One region of the Rhodoferax sp. ZS1R8 genome, then DNA from elsewhere that is predicted to be linked to it. Evidence: predicted binding sites of a transcription regulator. Region 1 holds the regulator's gene; the other holds the start of a gene.
The links. The regulator LexA, encoded in region 1, represses DNA repair genes until DNA is damaged. The targets are predictions, from matches to a motif close to ACTGTATNNNNATACAGT.
Positions count from the first base shown of each region.

Region 2: AC097P_RS06465 (error-prone DNA polymerase) is a predicted target of LexA. The motif match lies at 5,788-5,805, and genes of this name have one in related genera.

Region 1 is NZ_JBWMBA010000005.1:273,319-280,629, forward strand. It holds gene lpxK (tetraacyldisaccharide 4'-kinase) at 1-408, shown strand, start outside; gene AC097P_RS18545 (Trm112 family protein) at 389-571, shown strand; gene kdsB (3-deoxy-manno-octulosonate cytidylyltransferase) at 583-1,353, shown strand; gene adk (adenylate kinase) at 1,471-2,127, shown strand; gene AC097P_RS18560 (asparaginase) at 2,169-3,146, opposite strand; gene lexA (transcriptional repressor LexA) at 3,259-3,933, shown strand; gene AC097P_RS18570 (hypothetical protein) at 3,956-4,285, shown strand; gene AC097P_RS18575 (D-2-hydroxyacid dehydrogenase family protein) at 4,338-5,345, shown strand; gene AC097P_RS18580 (hypothetical protein) at 5,314-7,299, opposite strand.
Region 2 is NZ_JBWMBA010000002.1:88,565-95,875, reverse strand. It holds gene AC097P_RS06480 (helix-turn-helix transcriptional regulator) at 1-880, opposite strand, end outside; gene AC097P_RS06475 (LysE family translocator) at 980-1,603, shown strand; gene AC097P_RS06470 (alpha/beta hydrolase) at 1,600-2,403, opposite strand; gene AC097P_RS06465 (error-prone DNA polymerase) at 2,591-5,779, opposite strand; gene AC097P_RS06460 (glycine zipper 2TM domain-containing protein) at 5,911-6,555, shown strand; gene AC097P_RS06455 (SlyX family protein) at 6,574-6,792, opposite strand; gene AC097P_RS06450 (VF530 family protein) at 6,809-7,060, opposite strand; gene AC097P_RS06445 (formimidoylglutamate deiminase) at 7,098-7,311, opposite strand, start outside.

The sequences.
Region 1 (7,311 bases):
TACAGCGCAGAGCGGCGTCTCGCACCGTTTGCCGTGGGAAGGGATGGCGTGCAGGTTGCTCTGGAGAGTCTGCGCGCCCCGGGTGCCAAACCATTGGTGGCGCTGGCTGGCATCGCCCAGCCTGAGGCATTCTTTGCGATGCTGCGCGCCCTCAACTTGCCGCTGGCCGAAACTGTGGCACTCGCAGATCACTATGATTTTGATAGTTGGTTACGCCCGTCCCACGAGGGCTACAGGCTGATTTGTACCGAGAAAGATGCAGCAAAGCTGTGGCCACTGGTGCCGGACGCGCTGGCCGTGCCGCTGCTGTTCACTCCTGAAGCGGCCTTTTTCGCTGCCCTAGACGCAGCGCTGGCCCCACAACTTTCCACAAAGCTATCATCTGCCCATGGACACCCGACTACTTGAACTCATCGTCTGCCCCGTGACCAAGGGCCCTCTGGAATACGACCGCGAGAAGCAGGAGCTGTGGTCGCGCAGCGCGCGCCTGGCCTACCCCGTGCGCGATGGCATTCCGGTCTTGCTGGAGAACGAAGCACGCACGCTCAGCGACGACGAACTCGGCCTGTAGTCGTCGTCCACATGGCTTACACCGTACTCATACCGGCACGGCTGGCCTCTACCCGTTTGCCGAACAAGCCGCTGGCCGACATCGCCGGCACCCCCATGGTGGTGCGTGTGGCGCAACGGGTGCGCTCCGGCGTACCGGCCAACGCCCGCATCGTGGTCGCCGGCGACGATCCTTCCATCCTCCAAGCCTGCCAGCACCACGGCATTGAAGCCATCCTGACACGACAAGACCATGCCTCCGGTAGCGACCGCCTGGCAGAGGCCTGCGAGCTGCTCGCGCTGCGCGAGGACGAGATCGTTGTCAATGTGCAGGGCGATGAGCCGCTGATAGACCCTGCCCTGGTGCAAGCAGTCGCCGAAGTGCTGCAAGCCCAACCATTGGCCAGCATGGGCACCGCCGCACACGCCATCGACAGCGTGGCCGATTTCACCAACCCTAATGTTGTCAAGGTAGTACTGGATGCGGCCGGCATGGCCCTGTACTTCAGCCGCGCACCTATTGCCTGGTGGCGCGATGGCTTCGCGCAGGGTGTGCGGACATTGCCCCAGCCGGCACCGCTGCGCCACATCGGCATCTATGCCTACCGGGTCGGCTTTTTGCGGCTGTTTCCGCAACTGCCACAAGCCCCCGTCGAAGTGACCGAAGCGCTGGAGCAGTTGCGCGCCATGTGGCATGGCCACCGCATCGCTGTTCATGTGAGCGCGCATGCGCCGGGGCCAGGGGTAGACACTCCGGAAGACTTGGCGCGGATACGGGCTGTTTTTGTTGCCAACAGCGGGTAAACCGTAAGTTAAGCGCGCAGTGGTCCATGCTATTCTCGGGTGGCAGCCGCGTGCCGTGGCGCCCCATTCGGGTGCAGCCTGCCGCGCCAAAGGTTTTTGTTCTATCCGAGGGTATCCATGAGACTTATTTTGTTGGGCGCGCCAGGCGCGGGCAAAGGCACGCAAGCCACCTTCATTTGCCAAAAATACGGCATTCCCCAAATCTCCACTGGCGACATGCTGCGTGCCGCCGTCAAAGCGGGCAGCCCGTTGGGTCTGGAAGCCAAAGCCGTCATGGCTGCAGGTGGGTTGGTCAGCGACGATCTCATCATCAACCTCGTCAAGGAGCGTTTGACGCAGGCCGATTGCGCCAACGGTTTCCTGTTTGACGGCTTCCCCCGCACCATCCCGCAAGCGGACGCCATGAGGGCCGCCGGTGTCGCGCTGGACTATGTGGTAGAAATCGACGTGCCCTTTGACGCCATCGTAGAGCGCATGAGCGGACGCCGGTCGCATCCTGCATCGGGTCGCACCTACCACGTCAAGTTCAATCCACCCAAAGTTGAAGGTGTGGACGATGTCACGGGCGAGCCGCTGATCCAGCGCGACGACGACAAGGAAGAGACCGTCAAGAAGCGCCTGGACGTCTACAGCGCCCAGACCCGCCCCCTGGTCGAGTACTACTCCAGCTGGGCCGTCAAAGACCCCGCCGGTGCGCCGAAGTACCGCGCCATCAGCGGCATCGGAGATGTCGACGTCATCAAGAGCCGCATTTTCGAGGCCTTAGGCAGCTGAGCGGGCGATCTCCATCTAGAAGGCCGCTGCTGCGGCCTTTTTTACGCCATCAGTTCCAGCATCAGTGCAATGCGCGCCTTCAGCGGTGACAGGCCTTGTGAATCCGGCAGATCCCCCTGTTCGGAGCCCACCACCACGGCGCCATATGCACAGCGCGTAGACCGCACAACCCGAACACCGCGCAGCTGTGCCTCCCGCAAGGCAGCGTCCAGATCCGCATGGATGGTGCCGTTGCCGGTGCCCGCAACAACAATGCCCCGCACGGGCTGCGCAGAATCGGACGGCGCAGCACAGAGTGCGCGTACCGTAGCCCCGGTCGCGCCGGCGTAGCTGGGGACGATTTCGACGCGCGGCCAAGCTGCGTTGGACAGGGCCGCCAACGGGAAGTCCTGCGCCAACACCGTGCCCACCGGACAGGCATGCACCCACCGCACCCGTCCCTCCTCCACAAAGGCCAGCGGGCCCGCATCGCCTGAATCGAAAGCGTTGAGGCGGTAAGGGTGCACTTTCTGAACATCGCGCGCCGCGTGGACGGTACCCGCGCACGCCACCAGCACTCCATGGGCAAGCGTCGACCGTGCGACCGCAACGGCATCGAGCACATTCTGCGGGCCATCAGGCGCCAGCGACGAGGCCGGCCGCATGGCGCAGGTCAGCACCACGGGTTTGTCCGCCAGTGCGGCACGCGGCAAGACGCTTGACAAAAAGAATGCCGTTTCCTCCAGGGTATCCGTGCCGTGCGTAATGACTACAGCGTGAACCTCCGGCTGCGCCAGGTGGTGCGCAACGCGTTCGGCCACCGCGCGCCACTGGGGCCAACCCATGTCCTTGCTATCCACCTGGACCACTTGCTCGGACAAGAAATCATAGTCACCCAGGCCCTGCCGCAGGCCGGGTATGGCCTGCAACAAATGGTCAACCCCGACCTGCGCTGCGGTGTAGCCCACGTTGTCGCTGGCCTGCGCCGCGGTCCCAGCGATCGTGCCCCCAGTACCCAAAAACACCATCTTTTTCAACATATTTGCGCTTTCCACTTGCAAACAAAATAAAACTGGTTAAAAATACAGCTACTGGATACCGAAACAGTGTGTATAGACCAACAGCTACCCGGCCCAGAACCAAGGAGTCAGCATGCTTGAAAGTCCTAAACTTACCGCACGGCAGCAACAGATCTTCGATCTGATCCAAAGCGCCATCGCACGCACTGGTGCCCCGCCCACACGTGCCGAAATCGCCACTGAACTCGGCTTCAAATCTGCCAATGCGGCGGAAGAGCATCTGCAAGCGCTGGCCCGCAAGGGTGTGATCGAACTGGTCAGCGGCACATCCCGCGGCATCCGGCTCAAAAGCGACACCCTGCGCTCCATTAACGAATCCCGTCTCAAGCAGTTTTCCCTGCCACTGCCCGGCCTGGCCCAATTGGCCTTGCCACTAGTGGGCCGGGTTGCAGCTGGTTCGCCCATTCTCGCCCAGGAACATGTGGACCAAACCTACTACGTGGAAAACAGCCTGTTCCAGCGCCAACCCGATTACCTGCTGAAAGTGCGCGGCATGTCCATGCGTGACGCCGGCATCATGGACGGCGACCTGCTAGCCGTACAGGCCACCAAGGATGCCAAGAATGGCCAAATCGTTGTGGCACGCCTGGGTGACGAGGTCACGGTGAAGCGCTTTAGGCGCAACAAACACCTGATCGAACTGCATCCTGAAAACCCGGACTACCAAACCATTGTGGTGGAGCCCGGTGAGCCTTTTGAAATCGAAGGTCTTGCGGTCGGTTTGATCCGCAACACCATGCTCATGTAATTCCGCACGAAAGCAACCATCCATGAACACCGCTTTATTTGCCAATTCCGATTTCTTTGGACCACTGCAGAGCCTGATGCGCTGGTGGTCCGCCAGCCGGATTCCGGTTGTGGGTGTACCACTTCCCAAGCGGGAAGTTCGGAGCTACGCTCCTAAATCCATAGCTGCAAATGACCCGTTGGCGAGGGCTACAGCTCAAAATAACGTAGTGCGTATGCCACTGCGTGTGGTTCGTGTCGTCGAAAGTGGACAATCCCGTGCCAGCGTAGGCCGCATGGTGATATCCGGCCGCATGGCTGACGTGTGTGCCGAACTGGACCGCCTGGCTGCGCGCGAGGCTGCCTTGTCATAAGTTGATACCTTGGTACGCGCTGCGGGCGCTTTGACAGGGCACAATTGCATCCATGAATATTGTGATTCTGGATGACTACCAAGATGCCGTTCGCAAGCTGGAATGTGCGGCAAAGCTAGAGGCTTACCAAGCCAAGGTGTACACCAATACGGTCAAGGGCATCGGACAACTGTCGGTCCGGCTCAAAGACGCCGATGTAATCGTTCTGATCCGCGAACGCACCCATATCAACCGCCAGCTCATCGAGAAGCTGCCCAAGCTCAAGATGATCTCCCAGACCGGTCGCGTCAGCGGTCACTTGGATGTGCAGGCTTGTACCGAGCGTGGCATCGCAGTGGCGGAGGGCCTGGGTTCTGGCGTTGCACCGGCAGAGCTGACTTGGGCACTCATCATGGCAGCCATGCGCAGGCTTCCCCACTACATCGGCAACCTCAAACATGGCGCTTGGCAACAGTCCGGCCTGAAGGCAGGCTCCATGCCGACAAATTTTGGCATCGGTAGTGAGCTTCAGGGCAAAGTTTTGGGCATCTGGGGCTACGGAAAGATTGGTCAACTGGTCGCCGGCTACGGTCGGGCATTTGGCATGAAGGTCGTGGTCTGGGGCAGCGAAGCATCACGCGAAAAGGCTCTTCAGGACGGCTATGGCGCCTCGCCCAGCCGCGAGGCATTTTTTGAACATTGCGACGTTTTGAGCTTGCACCTGCGACTGAGCGACAGTACGCGCAATCTGGTCGACCATGCCGATCTGGCACGCATGAAGCCGACAGCACTGCTGGTCAACACGGCACGTGCTGAACTTCTGGACACCCACACGCTGATCAGTGCGCTGAACCGGGGGCGCCCCGGCATGGCGGCAGTCGACGTTTTCGACAGCGAGCCGGTATTGCAAGGCCATGCGCTATTGCGTTTGGAAAACTGCATTTGCACGCCACACATTGGCTATGTAGAGCAAAACAACTACGAGAAGCTGTTTGGTGCTGCTTTTGACAACGTGACCAATTTCATCAAGGGCACGCCGACCAATATCGTCAACCCCGGCGCTTTGCAGGTGAGGCGCTAGACGAGGGGGGCAGCAGATCTGCGCTGTCAAATTCGATCAGATTGCCAGGTGGCTCAGTTATGTCAAGGTCGACAGCAGTGTCGGCTTGGTTGTCACCAGTCGAAGAAACCGGTTGTGTGGCGTCAGACAAGGATGCCTCAACATGGGTTGCTTTTGCAATGCTGAAAGGCATGAACCCCGAGTCAAACGACGCGGACGCAATTCTTTTGGCCACGCCATGCAGCATCAACAGGTCGCGCAACGCGCCCAGATCAAAAAGCTGGGAATTGCTGGTGCCATTGTCCGAGCGCACCAGACAGCTTTCGATGTAAGCCACGGCCTCTTCGGTGGGCCAAAGTGCAACGATGCGCTTGCAGACGTGGGGGTAAGCCTCCAAACCGCTTCCGGGTTGGTTGAAATCCGTGTAGATCGGCACATATCCGTTGAACAGGGTGTTGAAGCTGTTGCGGTAGCGGTCGTACTCCATCTTGCGCCCCAGCGTATGGAGTATTTTCAATAAATCGAGATAGACCAGGGGATCGGCAGCATCCACATCACTTGCCATGCTCTCGCTGAGCAGTGCGATGGCTTCGTCGTGTTGGCCGAGTGTCAGGAAGAATTCTGCCTGTTGGCGAACGTCCAGCATCTCCTTGGTGTTCACGGAGCGCAACGTTGCGGACATGCTGTTGGCAAAGTCAGCTTGTCTGACTACCTTGGCGGGGGACTTACTGGAAGCCGCATTTCCACTGCTGGCGCGTGCATCGGATGACACCCTGCCTGGCTTCGGCTCCGTCGGAGCATCTAACTGCAAGTCGACATCCACCTCTGTGACGCGGGGAGCCAGCTTTCCGACGGGTGGCTCTTGCGCGATGGGACGCGAGACCTTCGCTTGGGTTTGCAGCTGCGGGTCGTTATCGTCCCGGCTTCGCCCTCGCGTTACGCCTTGGTCCATGTCTGCACGGTCCACGCTGTCTGCCTCGTCGGACGCGCCTGCCTCATCGCGCCACCACGGTCCGCTGTCCAGCCCACGCTTGCGCACGCGCAGCCAAGCATAAACGAGCCCTACACCGCACAGCAACAACACCATCAGCAGCGCATAGACTACAGGATTGGTATAGCGCTCGGCCTCCGCCCTGCCTAGCCGCTGGGTGATATCTTCCAGTATTTGGCGATTTTTGACCGTTGTGTCGCGCAAGCCTTCGAGGCCTGTTTCCAGCTCACGTGTGCTGTTATCGGCGTTTTGCACATCCTGCGGCGTGGTGTTCAGTGAGCGCCAGAGTGCGGCAGTGCGCGCCCTCTTTTGCAAATCTTCCCCCGCCTCAATTGCCAGTTCACTGCTCAGCTTTAGTGCGGGTTCGCGTTCCTGGCTCTGGCCCCATGGGTCCAGCTCCAGGCGTGAACGGCGACTAGGCCTTTTGGCGGCAAGGAATGCGGATTTGGTCGCCGCGACTGCCTGATCGGGCTTGGCAGTTGGACTGGCAGCAACGGGCTTGGACTTTCTTGGCGGCCGCTCCACCGCGGTTGAGTCCTTATCGGCGGGGGCGAGGGGCCGGGCGGTAGCTGCAGCAGCTACCGGCTGAGATGCCAACTGCACGCGCGAGAGGTTCGCTTGCGGTGCAGCTTCTGGCGCCAATTCAGCCAGCAGAACATAGCGCCGGCTGGTTTTGCCGTCACATCCGGCCCGCACATAGACGGTGACGACCGGTTCGTCGACCACACTGGCGGCCGAGACCGTCACATTGATCGTCTGTGTCTGGGGCAGAGATTCGCTGCCCACACCGACCCGGCTGGCATCCTGCCGGTTGTCCCCATAGAACACGTCCGTCTCAAAACACAGCGCGGACGCGCCCTCCCCCGACTCGACATGAACCGGTACAGTCAGTTTGAGAACTTGCCCCAGAAAGACGGCCCCCTTGGCACGCCCCAAGGTCAAAGCCGAGCCATCGATCGCAACGCAAAGAGTTGCAACTCCCAATAGAGCAAATTT
Region 2 (7,311 bases), on a different contig from region 1:
TTGCAAAATCCAAATTCAGGCGCGCCAGCTCGCGTGCAAACCAGTCCAGGTCATCGGCCTGCGCATCCAGCCGTATGTGGCCACGCTCTTGTGTCAGCTTGCCTATGCTGGACGGAATGGCCCGCCGCACGACCGCCATCTCGGCCTGCGCGAACCGAACGACGATTGTGTGGGTGCGTTGCACCGCTGCAATGGATTCCCGCAGGTACTCCAATACGTTGAAAGCTGACGGCATGCCAAAGGCTTTGGGACAGGCTTGCACTGCCTGCACCCGGTCCAGGCGAAACGAGCGCAGGTCCTGGCGCAGGTGGCAGAAGCCCACCACATACCAGGCGCCATAGAGATAGCCCACGCCATATGGATCGATTTCGCGCTGGGTGACATAGCCGTCCAGCGCGCAATAGGTCAGCGCAATGGTTTGCGCTGCGCTGGCGCACTGCGTGACCTGTGCAAAGAATTCGCTGCCACTGTGTGCCTGGGGTGGTAACAAATCCAACGCCACCACGGCATTGAGATCCCCGATTTTGCGTTTCAGTGTCTTGGGCATCACCCGGTCCAGCTTGGCCTGTGCGCTGGACACGGCGGGCGTCAGGTCGCTTAGCCCCAGGTCACGCGCCACGCGAAGGCCCACTGACAGCGCCAGCGTCTCGTCGTTGCTGAACATCATGGGTGGCAGCTTGTAGCCCGGCATCAGCGCGTAGTGCCCATCGCGCCCGCGCGTGCTGCGGATGGGCACGCCAAAGTTCTCCAGCTCGACGATGTAGCGGCGCACCGTGCGGCGGTCCACACCGATCAGATCGGCGAGTTGCGCACCGCTCAGGCTGGCATGGGATTGCAGCAGTTCCAGTGCGCTCAGCACGCGTTGCAGGGGCTTTTCCATGAACAGATGGTACGCCGGATATAGGACGCATTTAGACCTATATCAACTCTAGACTGCATCCACTCAAAACGGACCGCAATACACAAAGGAAAACACACCATGGCACCCGATCTCTGGCTCTACTTTCTGGCGGTTTTGGCCGTCATCCTGCTGCCCGGCATGGATATGGCATATGTGATGGCCAGCAGCCTCGGTGCCGGGCGCGCGGGTGCTGTCAGCTCGGTGCTGGGCATCGCAACTGGCGGCGCCATCCACGTTATCGTCGGTGCGACCGGCATGGCCGCGTTGATGGTGCTGTTTCCCCACATGTTTCGCGTGATGCTGCTGGTGGGCACCGTCTACTTGCTGTGGGTGGGCTGGGGGATTTTTCGCAGTGCCGATGCAGCCGCACCCACGCAGGCCAATGCGGCACCCTTGTCTGGCAGCACCATCTACCGCCGCGCGGTGACCACCTGTCTGCTTAACCCCAAAGCCTATGCCTTTACCTTTGCGCTGTTCCCCGCCTTTGTGCGTGCCGACACACGTTCACTGCTGGCGCAGACCTTGGCTCTGTGCGTGATCACCGTCGGCACGCAGATCGCGGTCTATGGCGTCGTCGCTGCGCTGGCCTTGCGCTCACGTGCGTTCATGCAAGCACGCCAAAGTGCGATGGCGCGCGCCATGGGCTCGATGTTGATGGTGTGCGCGTTGCTGACTGCCACCCAAGCGTGGGCGGCGCGCTAGGAGCTGGGGCGCGCAGGGTCTGGGAATACCATGCCCTGCAGCCCGCCCTTGCGCTCGAAGGGCTTCCAATGGCCTTCTGCTTGCGCCAGACGATCAGCCACCGCCCACCACGCCGTCGGGTTCAACCCCAGGCCAATGTGGCTGGCATAGACCTCCACATTTTCGGTATGCGGGTTAGCCTTGCTGGGCGCTTGCAGGCTGGCCTGCCAGGCCACCACGCCATCGGTGCGGGTGTAGATGGATGTAGTGGGCACCGGTGGTGCCGTCGGCAAATCAAAGACCGCGGTTTCGTGCTCGACCTTGCGCCCACTGGTCAGTTCGTAAATGCGCCAGGCATTGGTGCTTTTATGCGAACCTGCAAACGGCGTGCCCAGCGTGATCACGCTGCGCACGCAACCGGGCAGCATCTTGGCCAGCTCGCGGGCATAGACACCGCCCAGGCTCCAGCCAATCAGGCTGACCTTGCGGCCACTTTCGTCATAGGCGGCCTGTACCTGGCGCCGTGCCTCCTGCAGCACGCCAGCGCGGGGACCGAAGTTGTGGTTTTGGTTCCAGCCCGACACGTCATAACCCCGGCCTTGCAGGTAGCCACGCAGGGGCAAGGTAGAGGTGTCGCTGGCCGATAGCCCCGGGAACACTATGACCGGGTGGCCATCGCCTGCGGGGGCGCGCTGCAACATGGGCCAGGCTGGTATCACTGCGCCAAATTCCCAGGCTGCCCGGATTTCCATGGCCATCAGCCATGCGCTGGGCGCCGGTGGGTGGGTGGGTTGCGCGCGGTGTCGGTTCTCAGTTGCCATCTCGTAAAAGGTGCCCGGCCGTGGTGGCCTTCTTCCCGAATGCAGTTGTATTGGAGGCAACGGTAGCAGTTTTCTCGGTACGCGGTCTGTGCGCAGTCCTGACTTTAGAGTCAGGATTCTCATCTGTTGTCGCTTAGGAGACTGCGATAGCCATCCACCTACGGGTAATTACCGAGGCATTCATCCGTCAATGGAAATCCCGGCTCGTCGTGGACAGCGCACCCAGCATAGGCGTAAGGTCCACGAGCGTTTTGGCAATCACGTGGCGCACATTGCCCCCGCTCTCTTCGTCGCGCTGCCACTCGCCATACACCATCAGCAGGCGCGAACGGTAGACCTCTTGGCGAAAGCGTTCGCGGATCGCCTTCCACACGATCACATTGACACTGCCCGTCTCGTCTTCCAGCGTGATGAAGATGACGCCCTTGGCAGTCTGCGGGCGCTGGCGCATGGTGACGAGGCCGCAGGCGCGTACCAGGCGACCGTGCGGCAGGTTGGCCATTTGCACAGAGGTCAGCAACTTTTTGCGGTTCAACTCCTCGCGCAGCAAGGCCAGGGGATGGCTGCGCAACGACAGGCCAAGCGATGCGTAGTCAAACACTACTTCTTCGCCCTCCTCGGCCGCCGGCAGCAGCAACTCGTCCTCATCAATCGGCACGCCTTGCAGCAGCGCGGGTGCAGGTTTGAGGGCTGCGGCATCCCACACCTGTTGGCGGCGGTGGCCGGACAGGGACAGCAGCGCGTCGGCACTGGCCAGGGCCTTGAGATCAACCTCGTTCAGGGCGCAGCGCAAGGCCAGGTCCTGCGTACTGTTGAAAGCCTGATGCGCTCGCTCGGCAGCGATGCGTTCGCCCACCACCGCGCGCAGCCCGCTGACCATGCGCAGGCCCAGGCGGACAGCAGGTTGTTGCTGCGCAGTGCGGTGGGCCGACCCCATGGCTTCAAGAGTGCAATCCCAATCGCTGTGCGACACGTCCACGGGGCGCACTTCCACTCCATGGCGTTGCGCGTCTTGCACCAGTTGCGAAGGGCCGTAAAAACCCAACGGCTGGCTGTTGAGCATGGCGGCTAAAAAGCAGGCGGGCTCGTGCCATTTGAACCAGCAGCTGAAGTACACCAGGATGGCAAAACTGGCGGCATGGCTCTCGGGGAAACCGTATTCACCAAAGCCTTCCATCTGCCGAAAGATGGCCTCTGCAAAGTCCAACGGGTAGCCGTTCTTCAGCATGCCGTTCACCAGCCGGTCGTGGTATTTGCTCACATTGCCATGGCGTTTCCAGGCGGCCATGGAGCGGCGCAAACCGTCTGCTTCTCCCGGAGTGAAGTCGGCCGCCAACACCGCGATCTGCATCACCTGTTCCTGAAAAATCGGCACGCCATGGGTGCGGCCCAATGCCTCTCGCAACGCCGGGTATGGAGACTGCGCCAGCTCCGGGTTTTGGCGCGCTTTCAGATACGGGTGCACCATGCCACCCTGAATAGGCCCCGGCCGCACGATGGCGACCTGCACCACCAGGTCGTAGTACGTGCGGGGCCGCAGACGGGGCAGCATGCTCATCTGCGCACGGCTCTCGATCTGGAACACGCCCACAGTGTCTGCCCTGCAAATCATGTCGTAGGTGGCTTCGTCTTCGCGTGGAATGTCCTGCAAAGTCATAGGGTGCGGCAGTTGGCGCCGCTGCGTCACCAATTCCAGGCAGCGGCGTATGGCGCTGAGCATGCCCAAGGCCAGCACGTCCACCTTCATCAGGCGCACGGCTTGCAGATCGTCCTTGTCCCACTGGATGATGGAGCGGTCCTTCATCGCGGCGTTTTCCACCGGCACCAGTCGGGTCAACGCGCCGTGCGTCAGCACAAAGCCGCCCACGTGCTGGCTCAGGTGTCGCGGAAAGCCCTGCAACTGCACGGCCAGCGACATCCACAACTCCAGGCGTTCCAGCGGCGGGGGTATGCAGTCCGGGCCGAGCCGACTCACGGCGTCTTGCAGCCGCTCAACCAGCACCTCGCGGTCGTACATGCCGGGGTGCTCCTTGGACAATTCTGTGATCAGCACCTCGGGGATTTCCAGCGCGTGGCCCACGTCGCGCAGCGCGCTGCGCGGGCGGTAGCTGACGACGGTGGCGGCAATGGCGGCGCGCTCCCGGCCGTACTTTGTGTAGATGTACTGGATGACCTCTTCGCGCCGTTGGTGCTCAAAGTCCACATCGATATCCGGCGGCTCGTTGCGCTCGCGGCTGATGAAGCGTTCGAACATCAGCGACGTCTCCTGGGGATTGGCTTCCGTCACATGCAGGCAGTAACACACCACCGAATTGGCTGCAGAGCCCCGGCCCTGGCACAGGATGCCCACGCTGCGCGCAAAGCGCACGATGTCGTGCACGGTCAGGAAGTACATCTCGAACCGCAACTCCGAAATCAGTGCCAGTTCATGCTCCACCCGCAGCCGAATGCCTTGCGGCATGCCGGCAGGATAGCGTTGCAGTGCGCCTTCTTCGCAGTATTGGCGCAGGGTCTGTGCCGGCGTATGACCGGGCAGAACGGGTTCCATGGGATAGTGGTAAGCGATTTGCGTCAGGTCAAAGTGGCACTTGTCGGCAATCACCAGCGTGTTTGCCAGCCACTGGGCCGGATACAGCGCCGCCAACCGCGCGCGCGACCGCAGATGGCGCTCGGCATTGGCCTGCAGCGCGAAGCCGCACTGCGCCACGGGTTGCCCCAGGCGCACAGCGGTCAGCACGTCGTGCAGCGGCTTGCGTGAGCGCACATGCATGCGCACACCGCCGGTGGCCACGATGGGCACGCCGCTGAGCTGCGACAACTGCTGCGCGCGCACCTGCTTGAGCGCATCGTCAACGCCCAGCACCAGCTCCACTCCCAGCCAAAAATTTAAGCCAAAAAGGCCTCTAGCCCTCGTGCAGATAGCGTAAGCCGCTTCCATATTGATAGCATCAGGAAGCAGCAAAAGCACCTCACAGTCCGTCAGAGACGCCCACAGAGCCTGGTTGTGTGTGCCATGCCAGGCCACCTGGTACTCGCCCTTGGGTGCCGCACGCCGCGCAGCGGTGATGAACTGGCACAGATTGCCCCAGCCTTGCAATGTGTGCGCCAGCACCAGGGCCTTGAGGCTCGGCCCGGAACCCAGCGCCACCGAAAACTCGGCGCCCAGCAGCAGCTTCAGATTCAGCTGCCCTTTGCACACTTCTGCATGCGCGCGCACTACGCCTGCCACCGAACATTCGTCGGTGATGGCCAGCGCGCGATAGCCCAGCGCAGCGGCGCGCTGCACCAGTTCTTCGGGTTGGGAGGCGCCACGCTGAAAGCTGAAATTGCTCAGGCAATGCAATTCTGCGTAATCGGGCGGTTGGGGGGATGGCATGGTTAAACACTGTATGCATGAACAGTATAACGATATGGCGATGACTGGCCTATAGTCGAGTTGCTTAGCCTCTCACGCCTGCCACAGCCCCGCCGTGGCCGCGCTTATTGACCATGAAAGTACATAAACCAATGAAAAAACAAACTCTCCGCCTGGCCTTTATGTTGGCCCTGGCAACACAAATCGGTGGCGCATGGGCTGCGGCCCCGGCAGGCAACGCCCACCTCAATGCCGACAGCAAAGCGGCAATGGCCCGCTACGATTCGGACAAACGGCTGTGCAACGACGAGACCACGTCCAATGCCCGCCTGCAGTGCCGCCGCGACGCCAAGGCTGAATATGACCACGCCATCGCAGCAGCCAGAGCCAAGGCGGCGGCTGCAAGACCCTCCTCGCCAGCACCAATTCCGGTCCCAGCGCCCGTTGCGCAGGCTGCACCTGCGTGCTCGGAATGCGGCCGTGTGCTATCCGTCGCCGTTACCGAAAAAGCCGGTGAGTACAGCGCGGTCGGCGTGCTGGCGGGCGGCGCACTGGGCGCGGTGCTGGGCAACCAGGTGGGCGGCGGTGTTGGCAAGGATCTGGCCACGCTGGCCGGTGCGGCAGGCGGCGCCTATGCCGGCAAAGTGATCGAAGAAAAGATCAAGACCCACAAGGTGTGGACCGTTACGGTGGTTTATGCCAACGAGAGCAGGGCCAGTTTTGATTTCCTCAACGACCCCGGTTTCCAGGTCGGTGACAAGGTGCGCAACACCGGCAACACTGTTGCCCGTATGTAAGGCACTGCCGTCGCACGCTCAGTAGTGCGGCGGTAACTCTTCGCTGGCCTTGCTGTGGGCGGGGCCCGTGTTATCCGGCATTTGCAGGCGCAACTGGCGCACTTCGCGCATCAGCAGGTCAATCTCCTGCTGCTGGCGCACGATGACCTGGTTGAGCTGGTCCAGCAGGTCTTCGGCAAAACTGGCCTTGATCTCCAGTTCGGTCAGCCGCTGGTCGGTGGGGCCGGTGGTATCCATGGGGTTTTCCATCGCGCTATTGGACACCACCCTGGCGGCGTGCCTCACGCAGCATGAAGAGGTACAACCCTTCTACCTTCTCACGTGCCCAGGGCGTCTTGCGCAAAAACTTCAGGCTGGAATTGACGCTGGGCTCAAACGTGAAGCAGCGCACCGGTATGCGCTCACCCAAGCCCTCCCAGCCATAGTGTTCAGACAGCTCGGTGACGATGGCTTCCAGCGTCTTGCCGTGCAGGGGGTTGCGGGGTTGTGAGGGGGTCGTCGTCATAACCCCTGTATTGTCCACCGGCTTGCCAATACCCTGGTCACCCACCCCAAAGCGCGACCATGGCCGGGGCGAAACCGGCATGGTCCTGCATCTGCGCCGGCTGGCCCGCCACATACACGGCGGCAAAGCGCGCATCCGGGCTGGAAAACACCAAGGCGTCCAATACACAGTCGGCCGGCACACCCAGCAGTGCCGGGGATTGCATGTCCATCACACAGAAGTCGGCACGTTGGCCCACGGCAAGCCCACCG